One region of the Gordonia sp. NPDC003950 genome, then DNA from elsewhere that is predicted to be linked to it. Evidence: predicted binding sites of a transcription regulator. Region 1 holds the regulator's gene; the other holds the start of a gene.
The links. Region 1 encodes LexA, which represses DNA repair genes until DNA is damaged. Its sites were predicted from a motif close to CGAACANNTGTTCG; they were not measured.
Positions count from the first base shown of each region.

Region 2: a site for LexA is predicted at 2,325-2,338, ahead of ACWETB_RS03665 (SAV_6107 family HEPN domain-containing protein). Genes of this name have one in related genera too.

Region 1 is NZ_JBSGIT010000007.1:72,995-80,380, forward strand. It holds gene ACWETB_RS07880 (PTS fructose transporter subunit IIABC) at 1-1,388, opposite strand, end outside; gene ACWETB_RS07885 (1-phosphofructokinase family hexose kinase) at 1,458-2,423, opposite strand; gene ACWETB_RS07890 (DeoR/GlpR family DNA-binding transcription regulator) at 2,420-3,190, opposite strand; gene ptsP (phosphoenolpyruvate--protein phosphotransferase) at 3,445-5,118, shown strand; gene lexA (transcriptional repressor LexA) at 5,158-5,898, opposite strand; gene ACWETB_RS07905 (LysM peptidoglycan-binding domain-containing protein) at 6,499-6,804, shown strand; gene nrdR (transcriptional regulator NrdR) at 6,829-7,335, shown strand; gene hrpA (ATP-dependent RNA helicase HrpA) at 7,309-7,386, opposite strand, start outside.
Region 2 is NZ_JBSGIT010000003.1:127,284-134,669, forward strand. It holds gene ACWETB_RS03655 (phytoene desaturase family protein) at 1-1,541, opposite strand, end outside; gene ACWETB_RS03660 (GNAT family N-acetyltransferase) at 1,575-2,246, opposite strand; gene ACWETB_RS03665 (SAV_6107 family HEPN domain-containing protein) at 2,515-2,976, shown strand; gene ACWETB_RS03670 (DUF3040 domain-containing protein) at 3,142-3,549, shown strand; gene mraZ (division/cell wall cluster transcriptional repressor MraZ) at 4,141-4,581, shown strand; gene rsmH (16S rRNA (cytosine(1402)-N(4))-methyltransferase RsmH) at 4,866-5,807, shown strand; gene ACWETB_RS03685 (hypothetical protein) at 5,804-6,691, shown strand; gene ACWETB_RS03690 (peptidoglycan D,D-transpeptidase FtsI family protein) at 6,713-7,386, shown strand, end outside.

The DNA.
Region 1 (7,386 bases):
ATCCACAGGCAGACGACGCCGGCGATCAGACCGCCGACCAGGCCGCCGATGAAGCTCGCCCCGACCGCCACGGACACCAGTCCGGCGACGAATCCGGGTGCGATGCCGGGTCGGTCGGCGATGGCGAACGATATGTAACCGGCCAGGACGGGCACCAGCATGCTCATGGCGAGTCCGCCGATCGCGAACAACACCGCGCCGATGTACTGTCCGAGTCCGCCGGCGGGCAGATCCCACAGGCTGTTGTGCAGTGCGATGAACTGTCCGTCGCTGAGTGCGCCGGATTCGTCGAGAGTCTTGTTGGCGATCTGGTATCCGCCGAGGAACGGCAGGAACGCCAGGGCGATGAGCAGGCCGCCGGCGGCGACGAACGGGATCATGTAGCTGACGCCGGTCATCAACGCCTGCTGCGTGCGCTTGCCCAGGCCGAGGGTCTCCCCGCCGGCCGCGTCGGCCGGGGCGTCGTTGCCGTCACCGTCGCGGACCACCGCGGCCTTCGGGTTGCGGGCGGCGGCCATGGCCTCGGCGATCATCGTGTCGGGCTCGTTGATGGCGCGCTTGACGCCCGAGGCGATCACCGGCTTGCCGTGGAATCGGCTCTTGCCCTTGACCCCCACATCGGTGGCGAAGATGACCGCGTCGGCACCCGCGATGACGTCGGGGGTGAACGGGGTCGTCCCCGACGAGCCCTGGGGTTCGACGTGGAAGTCGACCCCGGCGCGTTCGGCGGCGTACTTGAGGGCATCGGCGGCCATGTAGGTGTGTGCGATCCCGGTGGGGCAGGCGGTGATCGCCACGATCGAGAGCTTCTTCTCGGTGGTGGCGGGGGCGCCGACGGCCGCGGTGGTGGCTGCTGCGGCGGCGGGGGCGTCGGCCTTCGCGATCGAGACGGTGGCCTTCTCGGTGGAGGCGACCGTGTCGGGCTTCTTCGCCGGCGGATTGATCGCCTCGTCGACCAGTGTGACGATCTCGTCGTCGGTCTTCGCCGCCCGCAGGGACGCCACGAAGTCGGGGCGCACCAGCGCGCGGGCGAGCGAGCTGAGCAGTTTCATGTGTTCGGCGGCGCCGCCTTCGGGCGCGGCGATGAGGAACACGAGGTCGGCCGGGCCGTCCGGCGCGCCGAAATCGACCTTCTTGGACAGTCGTGCCATGCCGAGGCTCGCCTCTGTGACCGAGGCGGCCCGGGCGTGGGGGATGGCGATGCCGCCCGGCAGGCCGGTGGCGGACTTGGCCTCGCGGTCCAGGGCGCCTCGGGCGAGATCGGCGGCGTCGCTCGTGCGTCCGGCGGCGGCGAGGTTCTCGGCGAGGTAGTTGATCACCGCCGATGGGTCGTCGCCCGCGTCGACGTCGAGGTTCACCGTCGAGGCGGTGATGATCTGCTCGGACATGAGTCTTCCTTTACTGCTGGGTGTTTCGGGAGTATCGGGTGTGGGTGGGGGAGTTCGGGGATGTCGGGGTCATGTGGCGGGGGCGGCTCCGGCGAGGTCGGTGATCGCGACATGATCGGGGTCGAGCTGATCGGGCCGGGGTGGCTGGGTGCCGGCCAGGCCGGCGGCGGCCGCCCCGTAGGCGACGGCACTGCGCAGCCGTTCGGGTTCGTCGGCGCCGCGCGCCTCGGCGATGAGGTAGCCGGCCAGCGAGGAATCGCCGGCGCCGACGGTGCTTCGCGGGACGATCGGGGGAGGCGTGGCGAACCAGCTGCCCGATGTGGTGGTCAGCACGGCGCCCGCGGCACCCAGGGTCGTCAACACCGCGCCGCCGGTGTGCCCGGCGAGTTCGGCCGAGGCCGCGATGATCGGGTCCAGGTCGCCGGCGGCGGCGGCCCGCCGCAGCACCGTCGGGTCGGCGCCGCAGACCTCGGCGAGTTCGGTCTCGTTGGGCTTGATCAGGTCGACGTGGCCGGTGACCGCGGCGCGCAGTGGCTCCCCGGAGGTGTCGATGGCGACCCGGCAGCCACGCGCGATGAGCTGATCGGCCAGCTCCCGATACCAGGAGTCCTCGACTCCGGGGGGAAGCGATCCGCACAACGCCACCCAGGTGGCGCCGGCGGCGCGCGCCAGCACCAGATCGGTCAGGGCGGCGCGGCGGCGATCGTCGAGCGGTTGGCCGGAGGCGTTGATCTTGGTGGTGGTGCCGTCGGCCTCGGCGATGGTGATGTTGGAGCGGACCTCACCGTCGACCGCGACGGTCTCGTGGCGCAGACCGACGGCGTCGAGTGCGCTCAGCAGTGGGTCGCCGGCGCGGGCGGGCAGAACGGCGATGGTGTCGATGCCCGCCTCGGCGACGACGCGCGAGACGTTGACGCCCTTGCCGCCCGGTTCGGCGCGCACGGCCACCGCGCGCTGCACCTCACCGCGCTCGAGCGGCGCGGCGATCTCCAGCGTGCGATCCAGGCTGGGATTGGCTGTGATGGTGAGGATCATGCGATCACGACCTCGATGCCGCGGGCCGAGAGGGCAGCGGCGTAGGAGGGATCGACACCGGCGTCGGTGATGAGGATGTCGACATCATCGAGCGAGGCGAAGGACGAGAAGTCCTCGCGGTTCATCTTGGACGAGTCCGCCAGGACGACGACGCGTTGGGCGGAGGTCACCAGTGCCGCCTTGACTGCCGCCTCCTCGGGGTCGGGTGTCGACAATCCCAGGCCCTCGCTGATGCCGTTGGTCCCGATGAACGCCACGGAGGTGCGGAAGGTGGCAAGGCGGGCCACGGTCTCGGCGCCCACCGCGGCCTGGGTGAGGCCGCGTACCCGACCGCCGACGAGATACAGGGTGGCGTTGGGCTGATCCGCCACTACCGTCGCGATCGGGAGGCTGCTGGTGACGATGTGCAGGCGGCGATCGGTCGGTAGCGCGACGGCCGTCTGGTAGGTGGTCGTCCCGGCGTCGAAGGACACCGACCCGCCGTCGGCCGGCAGAAAGGCGAGTGCGGCCCGCCCGATGGCCGCCTTCTGGATGGTGTGGCTGGTCTCGCGTTCGGCGATGTCCTGCTCGCCGATGAGCTGAACCAGTTCGGGTCGGACCGCGCCGCCATGGACGCGTTGCAGGTGTCCGGAGCGCTCGAGGGTCGCCAGGTCGCGGCGCACTGTCTCGCTGGTGACATCGAATCGCTCGGCGAGCGAGCTAACCGATGCGCGGCCATGCGAACGAACCAGTTCGGCAATCGCCTGCTGTCTTTCTTCGGCGTACACATTGCTCCGATCGGAGAGGACGGGTGACGGCATGTCTGCGTCCATGTGGGTTTGAGTGGAAGTCGGTGTTGCTATGTCTTTGTTTACGCCTGTTTGTGTTGACAAGTCAAGGATTTCTTGTAACTTCAATCACAAGAGATGTGTGGCGGGCAGATTCTTCACAGATCGGGCCGCCGAGAGAGCGATCTCGAGACAGCACGGACCACAGATCGGCCGACGACGGCTGATACGAACCTCGAACGAAGGGCAACGCAGTGGAACATCAGCAGGGTCAGGAACTGCGTGGGACTCCCGTGGTCGGCGGGAAGGCCTACGGGCCGGTGGTTCGCCCCGGCGAGCGGATCGCCCCGGTGCACGACACCGTGACGATCCCCGAGGACGCGCGGGAGGCGGAGTTGTCCCGCTTCGTCGACGCGGCCGGGCTGGTGGCCGCCCGACTGCGCGAACGTGCCTCACATGCCTCCGGTGCGGCCGCGGAGGTTCTCATCGCGACCGCGGGCCTCGCCGAGGACCGCGGGTGGATCGGCGCGGCAGGCAAGCTGATCTCCTCCGGGTCGTCGGCGGCGTCGGCCGCGACCGCGGCGACCGAGCAGTTCGCCGCGCTGTTCACCAAACTCGGTGGTCTGATGGCCGAGCGCGTCACCGATCTCAACGATGTCCGTGATCGTGTCGTGGCCGAGTTGCTCGGACAACCCGAACCAGGTGTGCCGGTGCCCGCCGAGCCCTCGGTGCTGTTCGCCGCCGATCTGGCACCGGCCGACACCGCCGGACTCGACCCCAAACTGGTCACCGCGCTGGTCACCCGGCTCGGCGGTCCGACCAGTCACACCGCGATCATCGCCCGGCAGTTGGGCATTCCGTGCATCGTCGCGGTCGCCGATCTCGACGAGGTGACCGCCGGAACCCTGGTGCTCGTCGACGGCACCGCGGGAACCGTTGTGGTGGAACCGGATCCGGATCAGGCACGGGTGGCCGTCGATGAGAGCCGACGCGAGGCGGAACTCGTGGCGGGCTGGTCGGGGCCGGGGTGCACCGCCGACGGTCACGCGGTGGACATCCTGGCCAACGTGGCCGACGGCGTCTCCGCGCGCGCCGCCACCGCGTATCCGGTCGAGGGAGTGGGCCTGTTCCGCACCGAGCTGGCCTTCCTCGACAGCGCCGAGGCGCCCACGGTGGCGGAGCAGACCGAGCTCTACCGCGAGGTGCTGGAGGCGTTCGCGGGCCAGAAGGTCGTCGTGCGGACGCTCGACGCGGGTTCGGACAAGCCGTTGAAATTCGTCGACCACGGCACCGAGGCCAACCCGGCCCTGGGGGTCCGGGGTAATCGGATCACCGCTCGACACCCGGAGATCAGGGCCGGGCAACTCAACGCGATCGCGGCGGCGGCCCGCGAGACCGGAAGTACTCCGTGGGTGATGGCGCCGATGATCGCCTCGGCCGAGGAGGCCGCGGAGTTTGCCGCCGCGGTGCGCGGGCGCGGCTTGGTGGCCGGCGTGATGGTCGAGATCCCGTCCGCCGCGATACTCGCGTCGTCGATCCTCGCCGAGGTCGACTTCGTGTCGATCGGTACCAACGACCTGACGCAGTACACGATGGCGGCCGACCGGATGTCGGCCGATCTGGCCGAACTCACCGATCCGTGGCAGCCCGCGGTGCTCGCACTCATCTCGATGGTGGCCGAGGCCGGAAAGCGGATGGACAAACCGGTCGGCGTCTGCGGTGAGGCCGCCGCCGATCCGCTGCTGGCCTGCGTACTCGTCGGACTCGGCGTCACCTCGTTGTCGAGTGCGCCGGCGGCGTCGGCAGCGGTCGGCGCCAAACTCGGTGGCGCCACCCTCGATGCGTGCCGCGCCGCAGCGAGTGCAGCCTTGGCGACTTCCTCACCCGCGGCCGCACGTGCCGCCGCCACCGCGGCGCTCGCCGGCTGAACCTCGGCGAGCGCCGCATCGGGCGGGCCCGGGGCCCGATCAGATCCGGCGCATCACCGTGACGACCTTGCCCAGGATGGCGGCGTCGTCGCCGGGAATCGGTTCGAAATGCTCATTGTGCGGCATCAGCCACACATGACCGTCCTTGCGCTTGAAGGTCTTCACGGTGGCCTCGCCGTCGATCATCGCGGCGACGATGTCACCGTTGTCGGCCACGTTCTGCTGGCGCACGACGACCCAGTCGCCGTCGCAGATCGCGGCGTCGATCATCGACTCGCCGACCACCTTCAGCAGGAACAGTGATCCCTCGCCGACGAGTTCACGCGGCAGCGGGAAGACGTCCTCGACGGCCTCCTCGGCGAGGATCGGTCCACCGGCCGCGATGCGTCCGAGAACCGGGACGAAGGTGGGGGCGGGCAGATTCGACGCGACCGCGGTGTCGTCCGGTGGGGTGTGCTCGCCGTCCTGCACGTTGACCGCACGCGGGCGGTTGTGGTCGCGCTTGAGCAGTCCCTTGCGTTCCAGTGTCCGCAGCTGATGGGCGACCGACGACGTCGAGGCCAGCCCGACGGCGTCGCCGATCTCGCGGATGCTCGGCGGATAGCCGCGCTCGCGCACCGACTTGCGGATGACATCGAGCACGCCCCGCTGACGCGGCGTGAGCGAGGCCTCCGCGGTCGCCGCGTCGAACGGGACCTCCGGCTCGTCGGCGGCGGCCGGTCCGCGGCCGCGCTTGGTCGACGACGTCGACGTCGTCGAACGTCGGTTCTTCTCACTCATCGGGTGTTCGATCCTTTCGGTCGGAAACTCTGTCGTGGTCGGACGGTGTTGTCGGTTGTCCGGTGCGGTCGGTTGTCCGGTGTTGTCGGTTGTCCGGTGTTGTCGGTTGTCCCGTGCGGTCGGTTGTCCGGGGTGCGGCCGGGGCTGTCCGCGGGTCTGCGCTGCTGGTCAACGGCCAGATTAGTCCAGGTCACCGACAACTTCAAACACTTGTTCGACGTGTTGCGAGAAATTGTCGGAGGTGCGTGATAGAACTTCGAACATCAGTTCCTCGAACGAGTGATCGAGAAGTGATCGAGATCGGAGACTCTCATGCAGAACGCCTTGGTTCGCAATGAAACCGCAGGTCAGGCGCGTCGGGCGACGGTTCGGCGCTCCCCGTCCGGTGCCCGTTTGGGTGCCTTTCCCGACGCCCGGTGTGCGGTGCGAGACGATGTCACGGCCCGGCGCGGCGCGATCGTGCACGCAGGACGGCCGGCTCGCCGCGCCACCCCGGTGGCGCGGCACCGGCACCTCCACCGCCCCGCCGACAATCGTCCGGTCGATCGGCCTCGGGTCGCGATCCCCAGGCGCCCGGCCGGGACGCCGTGCGCCGGGCCCGTGTCGCAGTCCCGTCGGGCGGGCCGTCGCGGTGCCGCGGTGGCCCTGCTGACCGGGGTGGCGCTGGCGATGCTGGTGTGGTTGATCGGTGTCGCCGGCAGCGATTACCAGGAATCCACCGCCCCAACGCCGGTGGCCACGCAGGTGGTGCACGTCCGGGCGGGGGAGTCGCTGAACTCCGTCGCCGCGCGCGTGGCACCCGAGATGCCGCGGCAGGCGGTCATCGACCAGATCGTCGAGCTCAACGACATGGGTGGCAGCGCCCTGCATGTCGGTCAGGCGCTGCTGACGCCCGCATATCGCTGAGCGGTGAGGCGCTATTCTCGATGCATGCGCTGCCCGTTCTGCAGGAATGATGACACCAAGGTCATCGACTCCCGAGTCGCCGACGAGGGACAGGCGATCCGTCGTCGCCGTTCGTGCAGCGCCTGTGGCCGACGATTCTCCACCGTGGAGACCGCCGTGCTGGCGGTGGTCAAGCGCAACGGCGTCACCGAACCGTTCAGTCGGGAGAAGGTGATGCGCGGGGTGCGCCGCGCGTGCCAGGGACGGCACGTCCACGAGGACGATCTGGCCCAGTTGGCGCAGCAGGTCGAAGAGACGGTGCGCGCCTCGGGCGTTGCGGAGATCCCCAGCAACGAGGTCGGTCTCGCCATTCTCAAACCGTTGCGCGACCTCGACGAGGTCGCCTATCTGCGGTTCGCGTCGGTGTACCGGTCGTTCGATTCCCTCGAGGACTTCCAACGCGAGATCGACGATTTGCAGGGCAACCTCACGCGGCGCAACGGCACGGATACATCCGACGCCCTCTCAGCCGAGTCGATCCAGGGTTCGTAACGCGCGCTTCTCCGAGATCGGATATCGGGTGCCCAGCCGCTGGGCGAACAG
Region 2 (7,386 bases), on a different contig from region 1:
GGATGGGTCGATGCGCCGGCGAGCAACACTCCGTCGGCGCCGGGCACCGTGTGGCCGGAGAGGTCCGGATGCGGCCGGAACATGAACATCTGGTCGATCGACATCTCGACGTGCATGATGTTGCCGCCGACGAGACCCAACTCGGACTCGAGGAACTCCGGGGTCTGTCCGAAGCGGTGCTCGACGCTGTCGGTGATGCCGGGGGCGTGACGTTCGAGTTCGGCGATGATTGCGTCGGTGGCGATGTGTTCGGCGGCCGACCACGAGGTTCCGTCGGCGAGCCGGCGCGGATGCCACTGCGCCCACAGGGTGATCAGATGCCGGTCGGCCGGGGCGAGGGAGGGATCGATCGCCGAGTAGCTCATCGCCACACAGGCCGGTCGCGCCGGGAGTTCTCCGATGGCGGCCGCGGCCTCGGCGCGTCGCAGGTGCGCGCGGTCCGACACCAGCAGTCCGAGCCCGGAGTGCACGCCATGGGCGGGCAGGTCGCCGGGCAGTTCCCGGTAGGTGGGCAGATCGCGAGTGCCCAGCCGCACCGCCATGCCGATCCCGGTGCCGACGACGATCTGCGAACGCCATCGGGCGAGGAGATCGGCGTCGAATCCGCCGGCCAGCAGCAACTCGAGGGTGGTCATGATGTGGCAGGCACTGATGACGGCTCGGCCGCAATGACCCTCACCGTCGGCGGTCCTTACCCGCCAGTGGTCGCCGCATCGGCCGATCTCGATGGCGGTGGATGCCGTGCGCACCTCACCGCCGTCGGAATCGATGCGGCGTAACAACGCCTCGGTGAGCGCGCCGCTGCCGCCGACCGCACGTCCGGGCGGTATCCGGTGCATGAGCGCGGCGAAACCGATCATCGGAGCGGTCGCCGGAGCGTTCATCGGCGGACCGGACTGCGCTCCGAACCAGGCCAGGGCCGCCTTGAGCTGTTCGGAGCGGAACCAGCGATCCAGCAGGGCATCACCGGAGGACATCAGCTCCTGGGTGAGCGAGAGCATCCGGCCCGAACGCGCGCCGATCGGCCCGCGACGCGCGGTGGTGGCGGTGGATCCGAGGGTGCCGAACGCCTGCGCGAACCGGCCGGGGGTGGCCGGTTGGTAGAACGACCGCATGAGTGCCTCGGCGCGCGGGGTCCAGGTGGCCACGAAGTCGCGATAGGCCGCGGCGTCCTCGGGGCCGCATGCGCGTTCGATGGAAGCGCACGTCGCGTCGAGGTCGGTGCGGAACACGATCGGGCCGGCGGTGTCGGTGGCCGGGCAGAACGCCCACGGATCGCAGTCGAGGTAGGTCAGTCCCGTCTCGCTCAGGGACAGCTCGTCGGGCACCGGGGAATGCCGGATCATCAGGTGCGCCGACGAGCCGCGGTCGACCCGATATCCGGGGAAGCGTTCGACGGTCGACACGGCTCCGCCGGGCACGGTGTCGCGTTCCAGAACGCGCACCGACCGTCCGGCCCGGCCCAGGTAGGCGGCGGCGACCAGGCCGTTGTGACCACCGCCCACCACGACGGCGTCGGTGGTGTGATGACCGGAGATCATCGGGAGATCGTCGGTGGCAGGTGATGCGACCGGTCACGGGCAGGCATGGCGACCTGCCGATGTCGTTGGGGGATCGACCAGGGGCAGTCCGCGGCCGAGAAACGCGAAGGGACGCGGATCGCCGGTGAAGGTGAAGTTGCGCAGCACGTCGCAGAATCCCATCCGGCGATAGAGCGACCACGCGCGGTTGCCTTCGTCGGGTATCTCGGGCGTCGAGAGCAGCACGTGCCGTTCGGGGCGGTCGGCCAGGAGCTGACACAGCAACCACTGCCCGATCCCGTGTCCCTGGGCGGTCGGGTGGACATGCAGTTCGGTCAGTTCGAAGTAGCTGTCGGTGAGTTCGTCGATGATGTGCGGATCGCGTCCGGACACCCGCAGACCGGCCCGTAACTGCTGATTCCACCATTGGTCCCGGGCGCCGCGGTATCCGTAGGCGACGCCGACGAGGACCTCGTCGGCGTCCGGTGAGATCGGCGATCCGATGCGGCGCCGGGCGACGTCCATCGACCTGACCATCGAGGGGGACGGTCGCTGCAGTGCGCCGAACGCGGTCCAACCGGTACGTGCGATGTGTTCGCGCCAGAGTCCGGCCCGATGTAGCTCGGTGCCGCGCGGATAGTTCATCGCCGTGACGTAGATGTCGAGCGCGGGCTCGAGCCAGACAGCGGAATCCTGTCCGTGCAGCCTGACGAGCCGGATCGTCACGAGAAGCCTCTCTGGTCGGATTGTCGGTGGCATCGGGCATCTTGATCTCTGGAGCGGATCTAGCTATATTGAATATGTCGAACGGGTGTTCGATGAATGTGCCTCCGCAAGCTGTTCGCCGATGCCCCGACGACAACACGATCCGGTGGTGGACGAGGGAAGCGTCTGCCACCGGGCCGTGTTGAACGGTACGCGAACACACGCTGCCGACCGCGCAGGTGCGGTCGAGCACAGAGCGGTGGGGCACAACGGCAGGAAGGGGATCACGATGGCACGTCGCGCACAGTCCGCAACGGCGGTGAACCCGATCGTGGTGGGTCGGGCACGTGACCTGCTGTCGCGCGCCGATCTGCTCCTCGACAACGCCATCGCGGTCACCGATGACGCCGAACGCTTCCGCCAGCTCTACCTCGCCGCCCTGCGTGCCGCCGGAGCGGCGATCGCGATCGGGGAGTCCTCACGCCGATCCACCCGCGGACTCCCGACGAACGCCTGGAGCAGGCTCGCGATCGTGATGCCGGAACTGGATTTCTACGCCGACTTTTTCGCCGCCCGATCCTCTCTTCGGATGAATATCGAAGCCGGGATCGAGCGCACGGTGAATGCGGACGTCGGCGCCGAAACCCATCGACGGGTGCTGGAGTTTCTCGACGCCGTCGAGACGCTGGTCATGGCCTATGAACGAGGTGGTCGACCCTCTGCCGAGCCGTCCCTGGCCCATCCGGCCTGAGCGGATCGGTCGATCGATGGGGTCGGAAGACATGAATTCGATCCAACGGGGGCGGTTATGGTGGTCGCCGCCCGAATCACCTCGTATCATGAAAGAAACGCCGCGAGACACGTCATCGTCGAAGATCGCGGCAACGCACTCGTCGGTAACAGGTAAGGAGGGTCGGTGCCACTCTCAGAGCACGAGCAGCGGATGCTCGAAGAGATCGAAAGCGCTCTGTACGCGGAGGACCCGAAGTTCGCGTCCAGCGTCACACGTCGCCGTCTCGGACGGTCGTCAGGTCGTCGTCGCATTCAAGCGGCGGTCGTTTTCGTCCTCGGACTGGTTCTGCTGGTGCTGGGACCGATCACCGGTCTCACGGTTGGTGGGTTCCCGATCCTGTCCCTCGTCGGATTCCTGGTGATGTTCGGCGCCGCACTCCTGGCGTTGTGGGGTGGCGGCAAGCCGGGCACATCGTCCGGCGGATCGAACGACTCGGCCGGCGGCCGCGGTGGCAAACAATCCGCGCCCAAGCGCAAGTTCACCGCGCGCATGGAGGACCGGTTCAACCGCCGCTTCGAGCACGGCGAGTGACGCCCTGACCTGATTCCGGACCCCTGCGGTCCACAGCTGTATCCGTCGACGGCGGCGCACATCTTGTGCGCCGCCGTCGTCGTGTGACTCGTCGTATGTACTCAAGCCCGGTGTGCTCACCCTGCCGGCCGGACGGACCCGTTGATTCCCGCCCGATGGCCCGCGGTTGCTCACCGGCCGTCTCCGTCGCGTCGGTCCTCCCCGAAACCACGCGCATCCCACCGGCGCTCACGTAAATCACCGGGTTTCCACCCGCGTCCCCACCGCGCTCCACTCGCGTCCCCACCGCGCCCCACCCGGTGCCCCACTGTGCCCCACCGGACTCCCCACCACGCCCCACTGGGCGCCCGATCGCGCCTCAGTAGGTACTTTTCGTACCTCCATTCACACGATTCGGGTGCCGGGGACCGGCGCGGACGCCGCGCCGCGCCGTGTGTCGCGTTCTGAAAATGGCTTTTGACCTGCGGATATATCGAAGAGTGGGGCGGTGGTGGGGACGGGGGGGTGGAAAGTGGTGGAAAGTGGGGTACTGTGGGCGTCACTGGGTGAGGCGAACCGGAGAGTCGGACCCAGTGGGCGGGAGGTGCCGACGTGTCCGTGCGATTTGTCGGTACCTACACGCCCAAATTGGATGACAAGGGGCGACTCACGTTGCCCGCGAAGTTTCGCGACGCATTGGCAGGAGGGGTGATGGTCACACGAGGCCAGGACCACAGCCTGTCGGTGTATCGAGCCGAAGAGTTCGATGCGATCGCGGAGAGGACGATGGAGGCGTCGCGTAACGATCCCGAAGCGCGCGCATTCCAGCGGTACTTCTTCGCCAGCACCGACGAGCAACGCCCCGACGGCCAGGGCCGGATCACCCTGGCGGCCGAGCATCGGCAGTACGCGGGACTGTCCAAGGAATGCGTGGTGATCGGCAGTTTCGATCATCTGGAGATCTGGGACGCGCAGGCATGGCGTGACTACCAGAACCAACACGAGGAGAACTTCTCGGCGGCGAACTCCTCATCGCTGAGCGCGGTGCTGTAGCCGAGAACATGGGTGCCGGACAGATGCACCGGGCTTCGGATGGTTCGAGGCCTCGTCCCGGTCCGACCCTGGCGTACTTCCCCAACGCCAGGTGCGCGACCGGGACGAGACCCCGCACCATCGGTGGCCGCCGTAGCCGAGGAAACGATTCCGACCACATCGCCCTGCGCGGGTGGCGTGGCCGGCGCACGCGAAGGGGCACGACGGTGACATCGCAGGATGACGACGAGAGCGGCGCAACCGCCACGAATCGTCGCTCCGGCGAGCATGGTCACATCCCGGTGATGGCTCGGCGCATCATCGAACTGACGGCGCCGGCGCTCTCCGATGCCACTGTGGCACAACCGATCTTCGTCGATGCCACGCTCGGCGCCGGAGGTCACAGCGAACTCGTTCTCACCGAATTTCCCGATACCCGGGTGATCGGCATCGATCGTGATTCCTCTGCGCTTGCCATCGCGGGCGATCGGCTGTCCGCATTCGGCGACCGGATCTCGTTGCACCAGGCCCGTTTCGACGAGATCCCCGCGGTCCTGTCCGCGGCGGGCGTCGACCGGATCGATGCCGCGTTGTTCGATCTCGGGGTGTCGTCGATGCAACTCGACCAGGCCGAACGGGGATTCGCCTACGCCATCGACGCCCCGCTGGACATGCGGATGACCCTCGCCGACGGGCCCACCGCCGCCGACGTCCTCAACACCTATTCACACGGCGAACTCGCCAGGGTCCTCTCGGAATACGGCGAGGAACGCTTCGCCGGAAAGATCGCCTCGGCGGTGCTGCGCGAACGTGAACGCGAACCGTTCACCACCAGCGGACGACTCGTCGAGTTGCTCTACGCCACCATCCCGGCAGCCACCCGGCGAACCGGTGGGCACCCGGCCAAACGCACCTTTCAGGCGTTGCGGATCGAGGTCAATCACGAACTCGACGCTCTGCGCCACGCACTGCCGGCGGCACTGGCGGCGCTCCGGGTCGGTGGACGCGTGGTGGTGATGAGTTATCAGTCGCTCGAGGACAAGATTGTCAAGCGGGAGTTCGCACTTCGCACCACGTCCACCTCACCGCGCGGACTCCCGGTCGAATTGCCCGGAACCGCACCACGTTTCCGGCTCGTCACGCGCGGAGCGGAACGCGCCGACGATGCGGAACTCGAGAGTAATCCGCGTTCGGCCCCGGTACGGGTTCGAGCGATCGAGCGAATCGCCGAGGAGGTGACGTCATGACCCTGATGGACGACGTCGACGTCGACGCAGTGCGCGAGAGGTCGTCCGGCAACTCACGGCGGCGCCGGAGCGGTGCGGACGCGGACCGTCCGACGCGGTCACGGGCCGCCCAACGCGCAATCGATCGCCACAGCAGACGACGCGCCGCCGACGACGCCGACGTGGCACGTGCGGCACGGCTGCAGGCCGCCGCGGGTGGCGTGGGGAATCGCCGAATCACGCTCTCGCAGCGGCTGTCCCGGGTTCCCTTCGTCGTTCCGGTGCTGCTGTTGCTCGCACTGGGTCTGGGTACGAGTCTGTGGCTGTCGACGATGGCTGCGCAGGACTCCTACGAAATCGGTCTGGCGCGCAACGAGAATCAGGCGTTGGCCGACCACGCCGACGCGCTCAAGCGCACCTTCGAATCGGGCAACTCGGCACCGGAGTTGTCCGACAAGGCATCTGCGCTCGGTCTGGTACCCGCACAGAACCCGGCGCGCATGGTGCTCGGTCCGGACGGCAAGGTGCGGATCATCGGTGATCCGACCCCGGCCACCGGCACCCGCATGGGCACCATCAACCCGGATCCGCGACCGAACCCGACCGCACAGATCGATCCCAACAAGGTTGACGACTCGGTCGGCCTGTCGGGTTCGGCGGCGACCACCGCGACCACGAGCGCCCCGACGACCCCCACCGCATCCACCCCGGCGCCATCCACCCCGGCAACTCCGACGACGGCACCGAACACCACACCCGCCCCGTCGTCGATGCCGAGTGGTTCGGTCGAATCGGGCCAAACGCCCAGCGCACCTGCGCCGAACGTGCTGCCCACCTCCGCGCCGGCCTCCGCGGCGCCGTCGACCGGCAACCCGCCGGGCGGAAATTCCGGGGAGAACCGTTAGCGCGGTGGACAATTGACAACCATGACGACACGTGCGACCGCGCCCGCCGCACCCGGACGACCTGCCTCCGGCAGGGGCGGTGCCGGCGTCACCCCGCCAAAGCCGCCCCGCGGTTCCAAGCGTCCGGGTAAGCGTCCCGAGACATTCGTGCTCCGCAGCCGGATCGCCGGTGTGGTGGTGCTGCTCGCGGTGATCGCCGTCGCGATCCGGATGGTGGTGGTGCACACCATCGAAGCGCCGGAACTGTCCGCGCAGGCCGCGCAGCAACGTGAGTACACCCAGGTGCTCACCGCCAAGCGAGGCGCGATCCTCGACCGCAACGGTCGGCCGCTGGCCTACACCGACGAGGCACGGTCACTGACGTTCCTGCCCAAGGCCGTTCGCGCGGCCATCAGCGCGGCCCATCACGACAACCCCGACCTGCCCGATGTCGACACGCGACTGAACCAGATCGCCACCGGAGTCTCCGAGGCGCTCGGCGGATCGATCAGCGTCGACGATCTGCGCAAGAAACTCACCGGCGACGAGACCTTCGTCTACCTCGCCCGCTCGGTAAGCCCCGAGGTCGCCTCCCGCATCATCGCCGACTACCCCGAGGTCGGCGCGGACCCGCAGAGCATCCGCCTCTACCCCGGTGGATCGTTGGCGGCCAACGTGATCGGCGACGTCAACTACGACGGCAACGGCCTCATCGG